DNA from 2 places in the Spirosoma migulaei genome. Region 1 is predicted to be linked to the other one. Evidence: riboswitches for the same ligand, from Rfam matches in the RefSeq annotation. Region 1 holds a riboswitch; the other holds the start of a gene.
What was found. Region 1 has a riboswitch for cobalamin ahead of metE (5-methyltetrahydropteroyltriglutamate--homocysteine S-methyltransferase). Riboswitches for the same ligand answer to the same signal wherever they lie in the genome.

Region 1 (6,907 bases):
GCCCGTTGGCCGTACGGAATGCCGCAAGACCACTTGTCGACAAAACCGTCAGGCGATTTAGCTGGGTGTAAAAAAACAGCTGATTAATTGACAGTGTGGTTTTATCGCCCAGCTCGGTTCGGTAGTTAATGTCCCAGTTCAATCCCATCGACGATTCGGTTTGATCATTGCTGATTGACCGTAGATTCACATTCTGGAAAGACATCCGTTCGGCATCTTCGGTGAAAATAGTTGGAGCTTTGTAGCCCAGTCCACCACCCAATCGGCTTGTCCAATGGGCAGATGCGTGATACAGCAGCGAAAAACGGGGCAGCAAAAACAACTTCGGACGAGAGGAGGCCGCCCCGCTAACCGTTGTAGTCACAGCGTCGGCACGAAGGCCCGTTTCCAGGCTGAACTGGTCGGAGAGTGTGAGTGTGTTCTGAAGAAAAACGCCCACAATAGCTTGTTGATAGATAGAGCTTATCCCCAATATGGTGGGTGGAATTTCTATCTGAAAAGCATCTGTCCAGACATTCAGGCCAGCAATCCAATCGGTTTTTTTCTGGTGTTTAAAATAACTGACTTCCGAAAAAGACGATTGCTGTAGGCCATCAAACCGGTAATTGGGTAAGACAATAGCGCGTTTGAAACGACTATAGCTATTCTTGATTGTCAATAGGGCATCGTTACTAAACCGTTTTTCCAGCCGAAACTGAGTAGCTAGCCGTCGGGAGTCATTGGCTTCGGTATACCCAGTTATGGGTTCACTCCGAATGGATGGCAGATAACCACCTATCCGATGTTCATTCACCCAGATTATGCCTGCCGAAACCGTTGTGGTAGCGTTTGGATACCAGAAGAATTTAGGCTGGATGGTTGTACGAGCCGTTTGCGGGAGGTCCGAAAACTGATCGTTGTTGACATCGTACACGCGCTGCAGATTACGGGTGGCGTAAAACGTGAGCCCTACTTTTTCATTGCGCTGGGCATAATAGGCGTTCAGGTCAAGACCAAGGGCAGTCGTGCCGTTAATCAGAAAGGACAGGTCGCGCTCACGGGTAGGTTCTTTCGTGACTAGATTGACTAATCCAGCAATAGCACCACTACCGTATAAGGTTGATTGACAGCCTTTCACAAGTTCAACCTGTTTCAAATTCAGGGGTGGCACCTGCATCAGGCTCAGGCCGCTCGAAAATCCACTATAAAGTGGCAACCCGTCCTGCAGCAATTGCGTGTACCGCCCATCCAGCCCCTGGATCCGAAACGTAGCATTGGCTGATGTGACGGATGTTTGTTGCACTTGAATTCCCGGACTTTCGCGCAAAATAACCGCAATATTTGCGGGCTGCATATTCGCCTTTTCGTCCAGCTCCTCGCCGTCGATCACTTCAACACGTGTTGGTTCGTCGGCAACACTTCGCCCGCTTCGGGTAGAGGAAACCGTAATTTCCTCCAGCGCTTCTTCGGAGGGATCGAGTAGAGCCTGAAGGGTATCCGTACCAGAACTTGCGATGGTATGATGGATGGATTGAAAGCCAACGGCCGAAATTCGTAACCGATAGGGGCCGGATGGCGGTAGTTTCATCTGTGTGAAACCAGCGGTATCGGTAGCTGCGCCGATTGAGGTGCCAACCAATAGAATTGTAGCACCGGGAATAGCTTGTTTGGTGAGGGCGTGACGGACAGAAATCCGTAGGGTATCTTGTGGAAGTGCCGTACTACCACCCAAAGCAATGTGAGAAAAGAATAGAAATAGAATAACGTTTTTCATCCTGTAGGGAGAATAAATGGAACATGCCGACTGATGGATGACCAGCCGGGAGAAAATCCATGAAAAACGGTTATACTTTAGGCGGCTGCCAGATGGCGAGCGCTACATCGGAATGGCTAGGCGACTGATAAACAAAGGCTTGCTCGTCAGGAGTAGTTGCATTTGGAGCCAGCGTAAGCATGTAGCTGAACGAACGGGGAATTGAAAAGCCGAGACAAATGGTGCAATGGCAGAATGGACTACAGGGCGCTTTGTGTCCGTGGTCGTCGGTTGAGTGCGAAGTGGATGTGCTGGCTGTCTGGTCCGATTGCGCATGGCAATCTGCATCCGGGCAGGGTAGGCCGGTCAGCAGCAAGAGCCAGAACGAAAAAAGACACACGATCGCTTTCATGCCAGCAAAGGTAGCAGGCGGGCGAATGCAACAGGTAGTCAAAAAGGGATGAACGCTTGTTTTTGCCACCACAATGCGGTTAGTTTGTCCTAACGTTCTTTGTTTTCCGTCAAACAAGCTAATGGTTTTCCTGAGAGGTTCAGGAAATGAAAAAGGAATCGTGTGAAATTCACGAGCAGACGTTGCTACTGTCAGTGACCATTTAGAAAAGGGTTTGCCCTCGATGTCCATTGTCCCGAAACGGTTCGCCGGTGGGATGAGAAGGACGGCAAATACCGTCACAAGCCAGGAGACTTGCCCTTAGCTTTGCTGATTACGCCCACACGAAATTGGGTTTATCAAGATTGACCATCTCGTTCTTTTCCCGCCCTCTCCCCGAGGACGGAAGCGGTGTGTCATGTTGATAATTCTCTGATGTAGTGGTAGGTGTATGGAGTTCGGCATCGAACGCGATCAACCATTTTATCCAGTAACAACATGATCGCACACAATCTCGGCTATCCACGAATCGGTAGCCACCGCGAACTCAAACGGGCCTGTGAACAATTCTGGGCCAACAAAATCACCCCTGAGCAGCTTCAGGACGCCGGTCGACGCATTCGACAGGCTAACTGGCTGACCCAACAGCAGGCTGGCATTACGCTGGTTCCCTGCAACGACTTTTCGTTCTACGATCAGGTACTCGATATGTCCCTGACCGTTGGCGCGATACCGAAGCGGTTTCGGCCGCTGCTCGATCAGTCGCATCAGGCTGATGCTGATCTATTAACGCTATACTTCGCTATGGCGCGGGGGTACCAGCAGAACGGGCTGGACCTGAAAGCGATGGAAATGACCAAGTGGTTCGATACCAATTATCACTACATCGTGCCGGAGTTTACGGCCGATCAGACGTTTACGCTGCTCTCTGAGAAGCTTTTCGACGAATTCGAAGAAGCCAAACAAACACTGGGCACCACGCCCAAACCCGTATTGCTGGGGCCGGTTTCGTACCTGTTACTTGGCAAAGAGAAAGAGCCCGGCTTTGATCGGCTCGATTTGCTCGATCGGTTATTGCCAGTTTACGAGGTTATCCTGAGCCGCCTACAGGCGCAGGGTGCCGACTGGATTCAGCTCGATGAACCTACGCTTTCACTGGATCTGACGGATGATCAACGGGCGGCTTTTGCCAAAACCTACAACCGGCTTCGGCTTCAATTTCCGAAACTCAAGCTGCTGTTGGCTTCGTATTTCGAGTGCTACGGAGCCAATCTGAATATGGTTAGTCAATTGCCGGTCGATGCGCTGCATCTGGATCTGGTCCGTTGCCCCAATCAGCTGGACGATATTCTGCAAACCGATTTTGTCCATAAACAAACACGCCTGTCGCTGGGTGTGGTTGATGGTCGTAACATCTGGATCAATAACCTAGAAACCTCGCGGGCAACGATTCAACGAGCTGTCGAAAAAATTGGACAGAACCGAATTCTCATTGCGCCGTCGTGTTCGCTGGTACACGTTCCCTGCGATTTAAATTCAGAAACGAACGAGCAGGGGCTAACGCCCGAAATTAAGCAGTGGATGGCCTTCGCCCGGCAGAAACTGGATGAAGTAGCAACCCTGGTGACGCTGTTCCGGGAGCCGACGAACGCGCAGGCAACCGCAACATTGGCAACTAACCAAACTGCCCTAATCGCCCGCTGGCAATCGACGCTGATTAACCGCCCGGCTGTGCAGGCACGTCTGAGTCAATTGACCGAGAAAGATGCGCAGCGTCTGGACTCATTTGCCCAACGGCAACCACTGCAACAGGAACGACTGCAATTGCCACTGTTTCCAACAACAACGATTGGTTCGTTTCCCCAAACGGAATCCGTTCGAGCCAACCGCGCGAAGTTTAAAAAAGGCGAATTAACCCTGGAGCAGTACGAAGACTTTATTCGGACTGAAACCGAACAGGCCATTCGCTGGCAGGAAGAAGTTGGGCTGGACGTGCTGGTTCATGGCGAGTTTGAGCGCAACGATATGGTCGAATATTTCGGCGAATTGCTCGACGGCTTTGCCTTCAGCGAAAACGGCTGGGTGCAGAGTTACGGCTCCCGCTGCGTGAAACCACCTATTATTTATGGGGATGTTTATCGACCCGCACCCATGACGGTACGTTGGGCGCAGTTTGCGCAGTCATTGACCAGCAAACCTGTTAAAGGAATGCTTACGGGCCCCGTTACCATTCTGCAATGGTCATTTGTTCGCGATGATCAGCCCCGCCGGGACACCTGCCTGCAAATTGCGCTGGCTATTCACGATGAAGTTGTTGACCTGGAAGCGGCTGGCATTCGGGTTATTCAGATTGATGAACCTGCCATTCGGGAAGGGCTTCCGCTGCGGAAAGAGAACTGGAAAACCTACCTGGAGTGGGCCGTACGGGCATTCCGGATTTCGGCCTCGGGTGTGCAGAATGAGACCCAGATTCACACGCATATGTGTTATTCGGAGTTTAACGACATGATTGATGCAATTGCCAATATGGATGCTGATGTGATCACGATCGAAACATCGCGGTCGCAAATGGAACTGCTGGATGCATTTGTCAATTTTAATTACCCAAACGAAATTGGACCGGGGGTTTATGATATTCATAGCCCACGTGTGCCAACGGTAGCTGAGATGGTCGATCTGCTCCAGAAAGCGACAAATGTGCTGCCCATTCGTAACTTATGGGTAAATCCGGATTGTGGCCTGAAAACACGCCGGTGGCCGGAAACCGCCGAAGCACTAAAAAATATGGTGCAAGCTGCCCAAACAGCCCGCGAATTAGTTATTGAGTCAGTATAATCACAAATGGTCTTCGGTCAGCTAGCTGACCGAAGACTTTACCTTATTCTTCTATGGATTTCTGCGGACCTTACGATCAATACCTTGCTGAACGGGATAAGCCTTTTCTGCATGCCCCGTTATTGGCGGGCTGGGAATTCAGGCAAAAAACGCCCCTGGTGACCGAAAAAGGTGGGTGGATGTCGTTAGCCAAAGCGCAGGACTGGGTATTGCCCGCATCAATGCGTCAGGATTTGCTAAGCGATGCCTGGGCAGTTATCATTACAGATACCGACCAGCTTATTCGATACGTGAACCCCCATTTTGAAGCAATGACGGGTTATGCCAGCCAGGAGGCCCTGGGTCGCCGACCAAATTTTTTGCAGGGCGAAGGCACATCTCTACGCACTCGGCAACATATCAGACAGGCTATTGATCGGCAGAAATCAGTACGTGGACGGTTGCTGAATTATCGGAAAGACCGAACGCCTTACTGGTGCCAGGTGGTAATTCGACCGATCGTAAACCGGCAGAAACAGGTAGTGAATTATATCGCCTTTGAACAGGAAGTCGAAGCCAATGGAACGCCAATTGTCCGGTAAACATGAACATACCGCCTGCCCGCGCTGCCACCAATTATTCGAGTGCCGCGTGGGGAGCATTAACTTGTGTCAATGCCAGTCAGTCCAACTAACTGACGAGCAACGACAGTATGTCAGATCGGCTTATCAGGGTTGTTTATGTGCCGACTGCCTGGTGGCCGTCCGGACGGAGTATAACCACCTGACTCACCAAACTACACTAACTGATTTATTACGTGGGCATTAACGAAACGCCAGAACTAGAAGCCCGAATTGCAGCGGCAGAAACCCGAATCTTCAAAGCTGTTTTTCCCAGTACAACCAATCATTACGATACGCTTTTTGGGGGAACGGCCCTGCAATTGATGGATGAAGTGGCCTTTATTGCCGCCACCCGGTTTTCACGGAAACGCATGGTCACGGTATCGTCCGATAAAATCAATTTTACCAAGTCGATTCCGGCGGGTACTATCATTGAACTGGTTGGCCGGGTTGAGCATGTGGGAAACACTAGTATTCGGATTGCCGTCGAGATTTATGTCGAAGAAATGTATTCGATGGAGCGGCACAAAGCCATTCATGGAACATTCACGTTCGTAGCGCTTGATGAGGATAAAAAACCAATTCGTATTGTTTAACAGAACGATTTAATTTTTCTGACAGGATTTACAAGATTAGCAGGATTGGTTCTCGCCCGTCAAAATCTTGTAAATCCTGTTAATCCTGTCAGAGAAAATCATACTCCGGCCACCGGAAACCATGAATTATAAACTGACAACGACGCTAAAAAAAGCAGATACCGAAGGCCGAATTCCGGCCTATACCCTGGACCAGTACATTCGTCAGGAGCTATCGCAGCAATTAATTGCCAGGCTGACACCCCATTTGCCAATTGACCGAAGTACTGACTTTTTACATACAAATCAGGAAACCGTTGATTTTACAACTGAGCTTATTTTCCTGAAACCTCATCAATGGCAACAAGTAAAACAGGCCTTAACTGGAACGCTCGAATCGCTGCCGCCCGAGCAGCAATGTTCGGTTCAACAATTGATTAGTGAGGTGGACCAAAGTTGATGTAAGGTAGATGTAGCCTATTGATCAAGGGTAAATTTTCTTTTTGCAACATTGTTGCAAAAAGAAAATTTACCCTTACTTTTGCCCTATGGCAAGTCAAACTAGAGCTTACCTCATACACTTATGACATCAGCTCAACCAGACTACGAAATTATTATTGTTGGCGGTAGTTACGCAGGTTTAAGTGCTGCTTTAGTGTTAGGTAGGTCGTTGCGCCGGGTATTAGTGTTGGATAATGGCCAGCCTGCTAACCGTCAAACGCCACATTCGCACAGTTTTTTAACGCGTGACGGGGCAACTCCTGCCGAGTTG
Region 2 (6,907 bases), on a different contig from region 1:
GAGACCACTTTGGAGCAGGTACTTGTGGATATGGTCTATTTGTTGGGGAGTTAGCTTTTCCATAAACGTACAGGATTAAGTTAATTGCCAAAAGCCAGATTCGGAGGTGTTTGAAATAACTGCTGCATGTAGTCGACAAAGCGCTCAAATTCAGAGATCTTCTGAATGGCCATTTGTGTGCCGCTGTCTGTTAAGGAGTAATATTTACGTAGGCGGCCGTCCACCTCAATGGACTCGTTTATCAATAAGCCTTCCTGCTCCAGCTTATGAAGAACTGGATAGAGCGCCCCGAAGGTCAGCGTCAGTTCACCATGAGTGCGCTCTTTAACGGCCTGTGTAATCTGGTAACCGTACATTTTATCTTGTTCGGAGAGCAGTTTTAATACAATCGTCTTCAACGTTCCCCGTAAAAACTCACTACTGACTGGTTCCATAAATGCCGAAAGCTTATCGCCCAATTTTGTAGTACGAATATATGTAAGAAAATTAAATATGCAAGCAACTCGAATTTTATTTTTTTAATCCGTTTCATCGAGTAGAAAGCAACACAGAGAGTTTATGACGTGTCTGTTAACCAACTACCATTGCATCATTTTTGGCAATACCCTATTTCGCCAGTAATTTTAGATTTCCCATTTAAAACTCTACTCATGAACAAACGAATCGGGCTGCTGGTCGGGTTAACGTTTGCGGCTGGCATTGGGCTGGCGCAGAATAAACCCAAGCCGGAAGACGTGCAGACGTTTACGCTCAAAAATGGCATGAAATTCATGGTCCTCGAAGACCATTCGATCCCTAATGCCAATTTCTACTCATTCTGGAAAGTGGGTTCGCGTAATGAAGTCCACGGTATCACGGGACTCTCTCATTTCTTTGAGCACATGATGTTCAATGGCGCAAAAAAATACGGGCCTAAGCAGTTTGACCGTGTTATAGAAGCCAACGGGGGGTCGAACAATGCCTACACCACCGAAAACACAACAGTGTACACAGACTGGTTTCAGAGCGGAGCCCTCGAAACAATTTTTGACCTCGAAGGCGATCGTATCCGGGATTTAGCCATTGATCCCAAAATGGTTGAAAGCGAACGAGGGGTTGTCTTATCGGAGCGGAGTACTGGTCTGGAAAACAGTAATTATCGGGTTATTAACGAATTGGTGCAATCCGTAGCTTTTGTGGAGCATCCATACATGTTCCCGGTGATTGGCTTTGAATCGGATATCAAAAAATGGACGCAGGCAGATCTGGAAAAATATTTCAAGACCTATTACTCGCCCAATAATGCCGTTGCAGTGGTGGTTGGCGACGTAACAGCAGCTCAGGTGAAGAAACTAGCCGAACAGTACCTCGAATCGATTCCAGCCCAGAAACTGCCGGATAGCTTACGCACAGTCGAGCCTCCCCAAAACGGAGAACGGCGTGCAACGACCTATAAAGATGTGGCGACACCCAATATTCTGCTGGCTTATCATACCCCCGCCACGCGCCACCCCGATTACTATGCTCTCGATTTGCTCAGTGGCGTATTGAGTTCGGGGAATTCGTCGCGTTTAGTGAAGTCATTAGTGCTGGACTCGACTGTTGCATCGCGGGTGTTCACTAGTATGGATCAGTCGTTCGATCCAAGTTTGTTTTCGATCTATGCCATTGCCGCCAGTAGTATTTCGGCGGAGCAGTTAGAACGGTCGGTACTTCATCAGATTGATAAGGTAATTAATGAGGGAATTACGGATGTAGAACTGCAAAAGCTGAAGAATCAGAAATTGATGGAGTTTTATCGTACCATGGAAACCATCAATGGGAAGGCAAATTCGCTGGGCACATATGAACTGTTTTTCGGCGACTATAAAAAACTATACGAAGCGCCCGCCCTGTATGAAAAAGTAACTAAAGAAGACGTACAGCGGGTAGCTAAAACGTATCTGACAGCCCGCAATCGAACTGTTGGGTATCTACTGCCAGAGCCTAAGAACAACCCTGCTAAAAACAATTAATTATAAACAGCTAACCCAAACCTATAAGCTGGGCCGCCGTTGCGGTTGTTTAAGCCTTATAGGTTTCGCTATATGAAATCTATACTTACTCTTATCACCGCTCTACTTATCGTGAGCGCGTCGTTGGCACAAACCTTCAAGGTGCCGCCCTATCAGAAATTTAAGCTTAAGAATGGCCTGACGGTTTATTTGATGGAGCAGCATGAAGTGCCGCTGATCAATATTTCGGCGGTATTCGATGCAGGTGCTGTGCAGGATGGAACCCGCTATGGCGTAGCCAATATGACGGCTGAGGCTCTCTTATTTGGGAGCTCGAAATACACGAAAGCCCAATTGGAAGAAAAGACTGAATATGTTGGGGCCAGCGTCGATACTTATGCAGGAAAAGAAGTTGCTAAACTGACGGCCTCTTTTGCCGTAAAAGATCAGGATTTACTGTTCGATATTATCCAGGATGTTATTACCAAGCCAACCTTCGATCAGGCTGAATTCGATAAATATAAACAACGGCAACTGCTTCAGTTAACGCAACAGAAAGAAAGCCCGCGTGGAGTGATTAACTCCTATTTCAATCGGTTTGTGTACGAGGGGCACCCCTATGCCAATCCACTCACAGGTACACCAAGCTCAGTGTCGGTCGTATCGGCATCCGATGCCCGGCAGTTCTACCAGAAAAACTACACCACCGACCGGGCTGCGATCGCTATCGTGGGCGATTTTACGACGGCGGAAATGAAAAAACGGATCACCGACTTGTTTGGAAACTGGAAAACGGCAGCCGCAACATCACCTGCCCTGACAGAGCCAACGTTCTCATTCGATAAGAATCGGGTTTTATTAGTGAACAAGGATGATGCCCGTGAAACAACCTTTTTGATTGGGGGTAAAGGCATCACGCAGAGTAATCCAGATTTTATTCCAGTAACCGTTGTTAATACAATTTTGGGTGGACGATTTACCTCCTGGCTGAACGATGCTTTGCGCGTAAATTCAGGTCTGACCTATGGTGCAGGCAGCCGTTTCGGTACGTATCGTAAGAGCGGTACTTTTGCCATTTCGACATTTACTAAAGTCAGTACCACCACGCAGGCCATTGATATGGCGTTGCAGGTGCTTGATAGCCTGCATAAAACGGGCATCGACGAAAAGACGCTTGCATCGGCTAAAAACTACGTTAAAGCAGACTTTCCACCGAAATACGAATCCGCTAGTGAGCTATCAAATCTGCTGACGGATATGTTCAGCCTGGGCTTTGATGAATCGTTTATCAATAACTTTCAGAAGAATGTTGATGGGTTAACCGTGGCTAAAACGCGCCAGATCATTGATCAATATTTCCCGAAAAATAACCTCCAATTCGTGCTGGTCGGTAAGGCTGAAACCATTCGGGATAAAGTGAAAAAATACGGAACCGTTACCGAGAAAGAAATAAAAGCCGACGGGTTTTAAACGTACTTGAGCACAGAGGAGCGGAGTACACTGAGAGGGTTTGCCTGACAGATTTCTTTTTGTACTCTGTGTCTCTGTGTTTAAATTCCTCTACCTTTGCCCTGAGTTTTTGGTGCCTGATGTCGCTTCATAGCGACTTTCAAGGCTTAAAAGGGAAGTTGGTGCAACGCCAACACTGTCCCCGCAACTGTAAGTCTTATTGAATGTATAATTTATAATGTAGAGTGAATAATGGTGTTACAACCATTTTACATTGATCATTATTCATTGTCCATTAAAAATCGGTTCATTCTTCGTAGCCACTGTGCTGATTATCAGTATGGGAAGGCCAGAGCCGACGAGACGAGTCAGGAGACCTGCCAAAGACCATCCGTTGTTCTGGTGTTCGGAGGAAACGCCCCAACCGCGTGCTGTTGACGCACAATTTGTTCAGAAGTTATAGTGGTAAAACAAGCCCTTCATTGGTGGGTACTGATTCTGGTTACTGGCCTGTTAATAGGTCATACCGGTTTCGCACAAACTGATTCCTCCAGGGTCACGTCTAGGAATCAGTTGGAAACAGTTGTGTCGCTATCGGCAGTAACTGTGCGTGCTATTGCACCCGAACGGTTCCTGGCGGGCCAGAAACTTCAGCGTATTGATTCAATAACGCTAGTTCAATTTCGATTTGGCTCATTAACCGATCTATTAGCGCTTAATACACCTTTGGCCTTTAAAAACTATGGGCCCGGACAATTGGCTACGGTTGCCTTTCGCGGTACATCGGCCAATCATACCGCCGTACTTTGGAATGGGATCAATATCAACCAGCCTAATCTTGGCCAGACGGATTTCTCTACCCTACCCGTTGCCGGTTTCGATCGGTTAGCCGTTCAATATGGTTCCTCGGCCAGCACAGTTGGTTCCGATGCGGTAGGAGGGAGCATACTACTCGGTAGCAGTCCCGGCTGGCAGCCGGGTGTATGCGTAACGATTGGGCAGCAGTTTGCCAGTTTTCGGAATAGCCAGACACAAATAGGCGTTCGTTACGCATCAGCATTGGGTCAGAACTGGAAACTGTCGGGTAAGACATTTGCTTACCGAAATCAGTTTAATAACAATTATCCATACACCGAACGGCAGCATTATTTTCTGGAACCCTCGACAACGGCGCAACGTGGATTCATACAGGATCTTTATTTTCTCCATAAAAGTGGTCGGCAAATTTCAGTCAATGCCTGGTTGACCGACAATGACCTGATTATTACTCCCCAGGATACCATAGCCCGGGAACGTACCCGAACGAAATCGGCGCGACTGCTGGCTACTTATGAAGCAAATCGCATGACTTTCCGGGTAGGCTGGATTCGCGATGTGCTGGACTATGCGAAAGGCAACTTCGATACGCCAAGCCATACCGAAACGGAGCGGCTTATTAGTCGGGCCGAGCGTGAGTTTTCGCTCGTATCAACGAATACCAAACAACTGAACCTACGGATTGGGGGCGAGTGGTCGCATTACCGTACCCGAACGGATGGCTATGGTGGACAGTTGATTCAGGAGGATCGGGGTGATATATATGCGTTACTTCGTTTCCAAACACCACGCTGGCTCGTGTCGGCTACTATTCGACAAGCGTTCGTAACGCGGTTTAATCCACCCATCACGCCATCGCTCGGGGCTGAATATCAGGTCGTTCAGGGAAATCGTTTTAATCTGACCGCCAAAGGGTCGGTTAGTCGCAACTACCGGGTGCCGACACTCAATGAACGTTATTGGGTGGAGCTAGGCAATCCGAATCTGTTGCCCGAAAGTGGCCTGAATGTCGAGGCCGGTTTGGCCTCGAATACGAAATTGTCGGATTATACCAACCTGACGGCTGACTTAACAGCCTACCATAACCGGGTGGATAACTGGACGTACTGGAATCCTACTACTAATTACCATGTCGAAAATTTGCAGTTGGTGGTAGCGCGCGGAGTTGAATTCACTACTGGTTTGGTCTATGCACGCACTACCTGGCGGGCGGGTTTTCGGATGGGTTACGCACTAACGCGCTCGTCGCAGGAGCGTGCCTATGATGCTTATTCGCAGGATGTTATTGGTAAGCAATTGGTATATGTGCCAATTCATACCGGAACACTTAATGCGTATCTGCAATACAATAAAACACGTCTCAGTATACAAACGCAAGCCAACTCGCGCCGGTACATTACGTTCGACAATAGCCAGTTTTTTAAAGGATCTATGATTGCCAATGTGATTTTAGAGCAAACCACCAAGCTAGGACCGGTACCGATTCGGGTACAGGGACAAGTCAATAATGTATTCGACGCACTGCTGATAGGCGTGAAGCGAAACGCGCTTCCGGGCCGAAACTGGGCAATAAATTTACTTATCAATTTTCCTCAATAATTCATGAAAATCCAATTGACCAAATCAATTGCAGTTGGGCTGGTAGCCCTGAGTGTCTGGAACTGTAAAACGTCCGATCCAGAATTAACACCCTATGAATCAGGTGTATTTATTCTGAATGCAGGTAATTTCTCCAGTAATAATGGAACGGTTTCGTTTTTACCGCGTAACAGTAATACGGTTGCTACTAATATTTTTCAAACGGCCAATCCTTCCTTAGCCTTAAGCGGAGGAGTACAGGGTTATACGGAAGTAAACGGTAAAGGGCTGATTCTGGTGGATAACAGCACAACCGGGCAGGATAAAATTGAGATTGTTGAGGCTGGCACATTTGTATCTCGCGCAACGCTAAAAGCACCAGATATCGAAAACCCCCGTCAGGTAATTCAGGCCGGTCCGAACAAAGCCTACATCAGCTGCTGGGATGTCTCGGGCGATTTCTCTAATGGAACCTTCTATAAGGACCCAGGCTATATCGCTGTAGTCGATTTGAACACCGGCACCGTTTCCAAAAAGATACCAGCGGTAAAAGGTGTCGAGCGGATGGTTTTGGTTGGAACCGAAGTATTTGTGGGTAGTACGGGGTATAGTGGCGACAAAACCCTGATGATTATCGATGCCAATACGGATGCAGTAAAAGAGAAAATAGATTTCGGTACTACACCCGAGCCGATTGCTCTTGATGGAGATAGCAGACTGTGGATTCTTGCCGGTAAGGATATGGTTCGGATTAATCCACAAAGTCGTTTGGTCGAGAAACGCCTGACCTTCTCAGCTGCGCCTGGCTCGGTAACGCTTGGTGCAGATAAGCGGACGTTTTATTACATATTGAGTGGCAAAACATACCGGTTCACTGTGGATGCAAATACATCGGCGGGCAGCGTGTTTGTTAATCGTTCGTTTAGCGCACTGGGGGTCGATCCACAAACCAAGCGAGTCTATGGCAGCGTAATTCCGTCCTATGCCCAGGCTGGCTATGTGTTGCGTTACGAAGATGGTGGTTCACTGGTTGATTCCGTTAAGGCTGAAATTGCTCCTTCTGGATTTTATTTCCGATGAGCCATCAACGG

Region 2: it holds a riboswitch for cobalamin, as region 1 does, so the genes downstream of both, ACYVGO_RS03490 (TonB-dependent receptor plug domain-containing protein) here and metE (5-methyltetrahydropteroyltriglutamate--homocysteine S-methyltransferase) in region 1, are expected to answer to the same signal.

Annotation. Positions count from the first base shown of each region.
Region 1 is NZ_BAAHBG010000010.1:763,966-770,872, reverse strand. It holds gene ACYVGO_RS13735 (TonB-dependent receptor) at 1-1,753, opposite strand, end outside; gene ACYVGO_RS13730 (DUF6660 family protein) at 1,824-2,144, opposite strand; cobalamin riboswitch at 2,250-2,460, shown strand; gene metE (5-methyltetrahydropteroyltriglutamate--homocysteine S-methyltransferase) at 2,622-4,958, shown strand; gene ACYVGO_RS13720 (PAS domain-containing protein) at 5,012-5,539, shown strand; gene ACYVGO_RS13715 (cysteine-rich CWC family protein) at 5,517-5,765, shown strand; gene ACYVGO_RS13710 (acyl-CoA thioesterase) at 5,755-6,156, shown strand; gene ACYVGO_RS13705 (hypothetical protein) at 6,278-6,595, shown strand; gene ACYVGO_RS13700 (NAD(P)/FAD-dependent oxidoreductase) at 6,719-6,907, shown strand, end outside.
Region 2 is NZ_BAAHBG010000002.1:537,129-544,035, forward strand. It holds gene ACYVGO_RS03470 (hypothetical protein) at 1-63, opposite strand, end outside; gene ACYVGO_RS03475 (PadR family transcriptional regulator) at 81-434, opposite strand; gene ACYVGO_RS03480 (M16 family metallopeptidase) at 651-1,994, shown strand; gene ACYVGO_RS03485 (M16 family metallopeptidase) at 2,067-3,443, shown strand; cobalamin riboswitch at 3,537-3,821, shown strand; gene ACYVGO_RS03490 (TonB-dependent receptor plug domain-containing protein) at 4,029-5,837, shown strand; gene ACYVGO_RS03495 (YncE family protein) at 5,841-6,896, shown strand; gene ACYVGO_RS03500 (Dph6-related ATP pyrophosphatase) at 6,893-6,907, shown strand, end outside.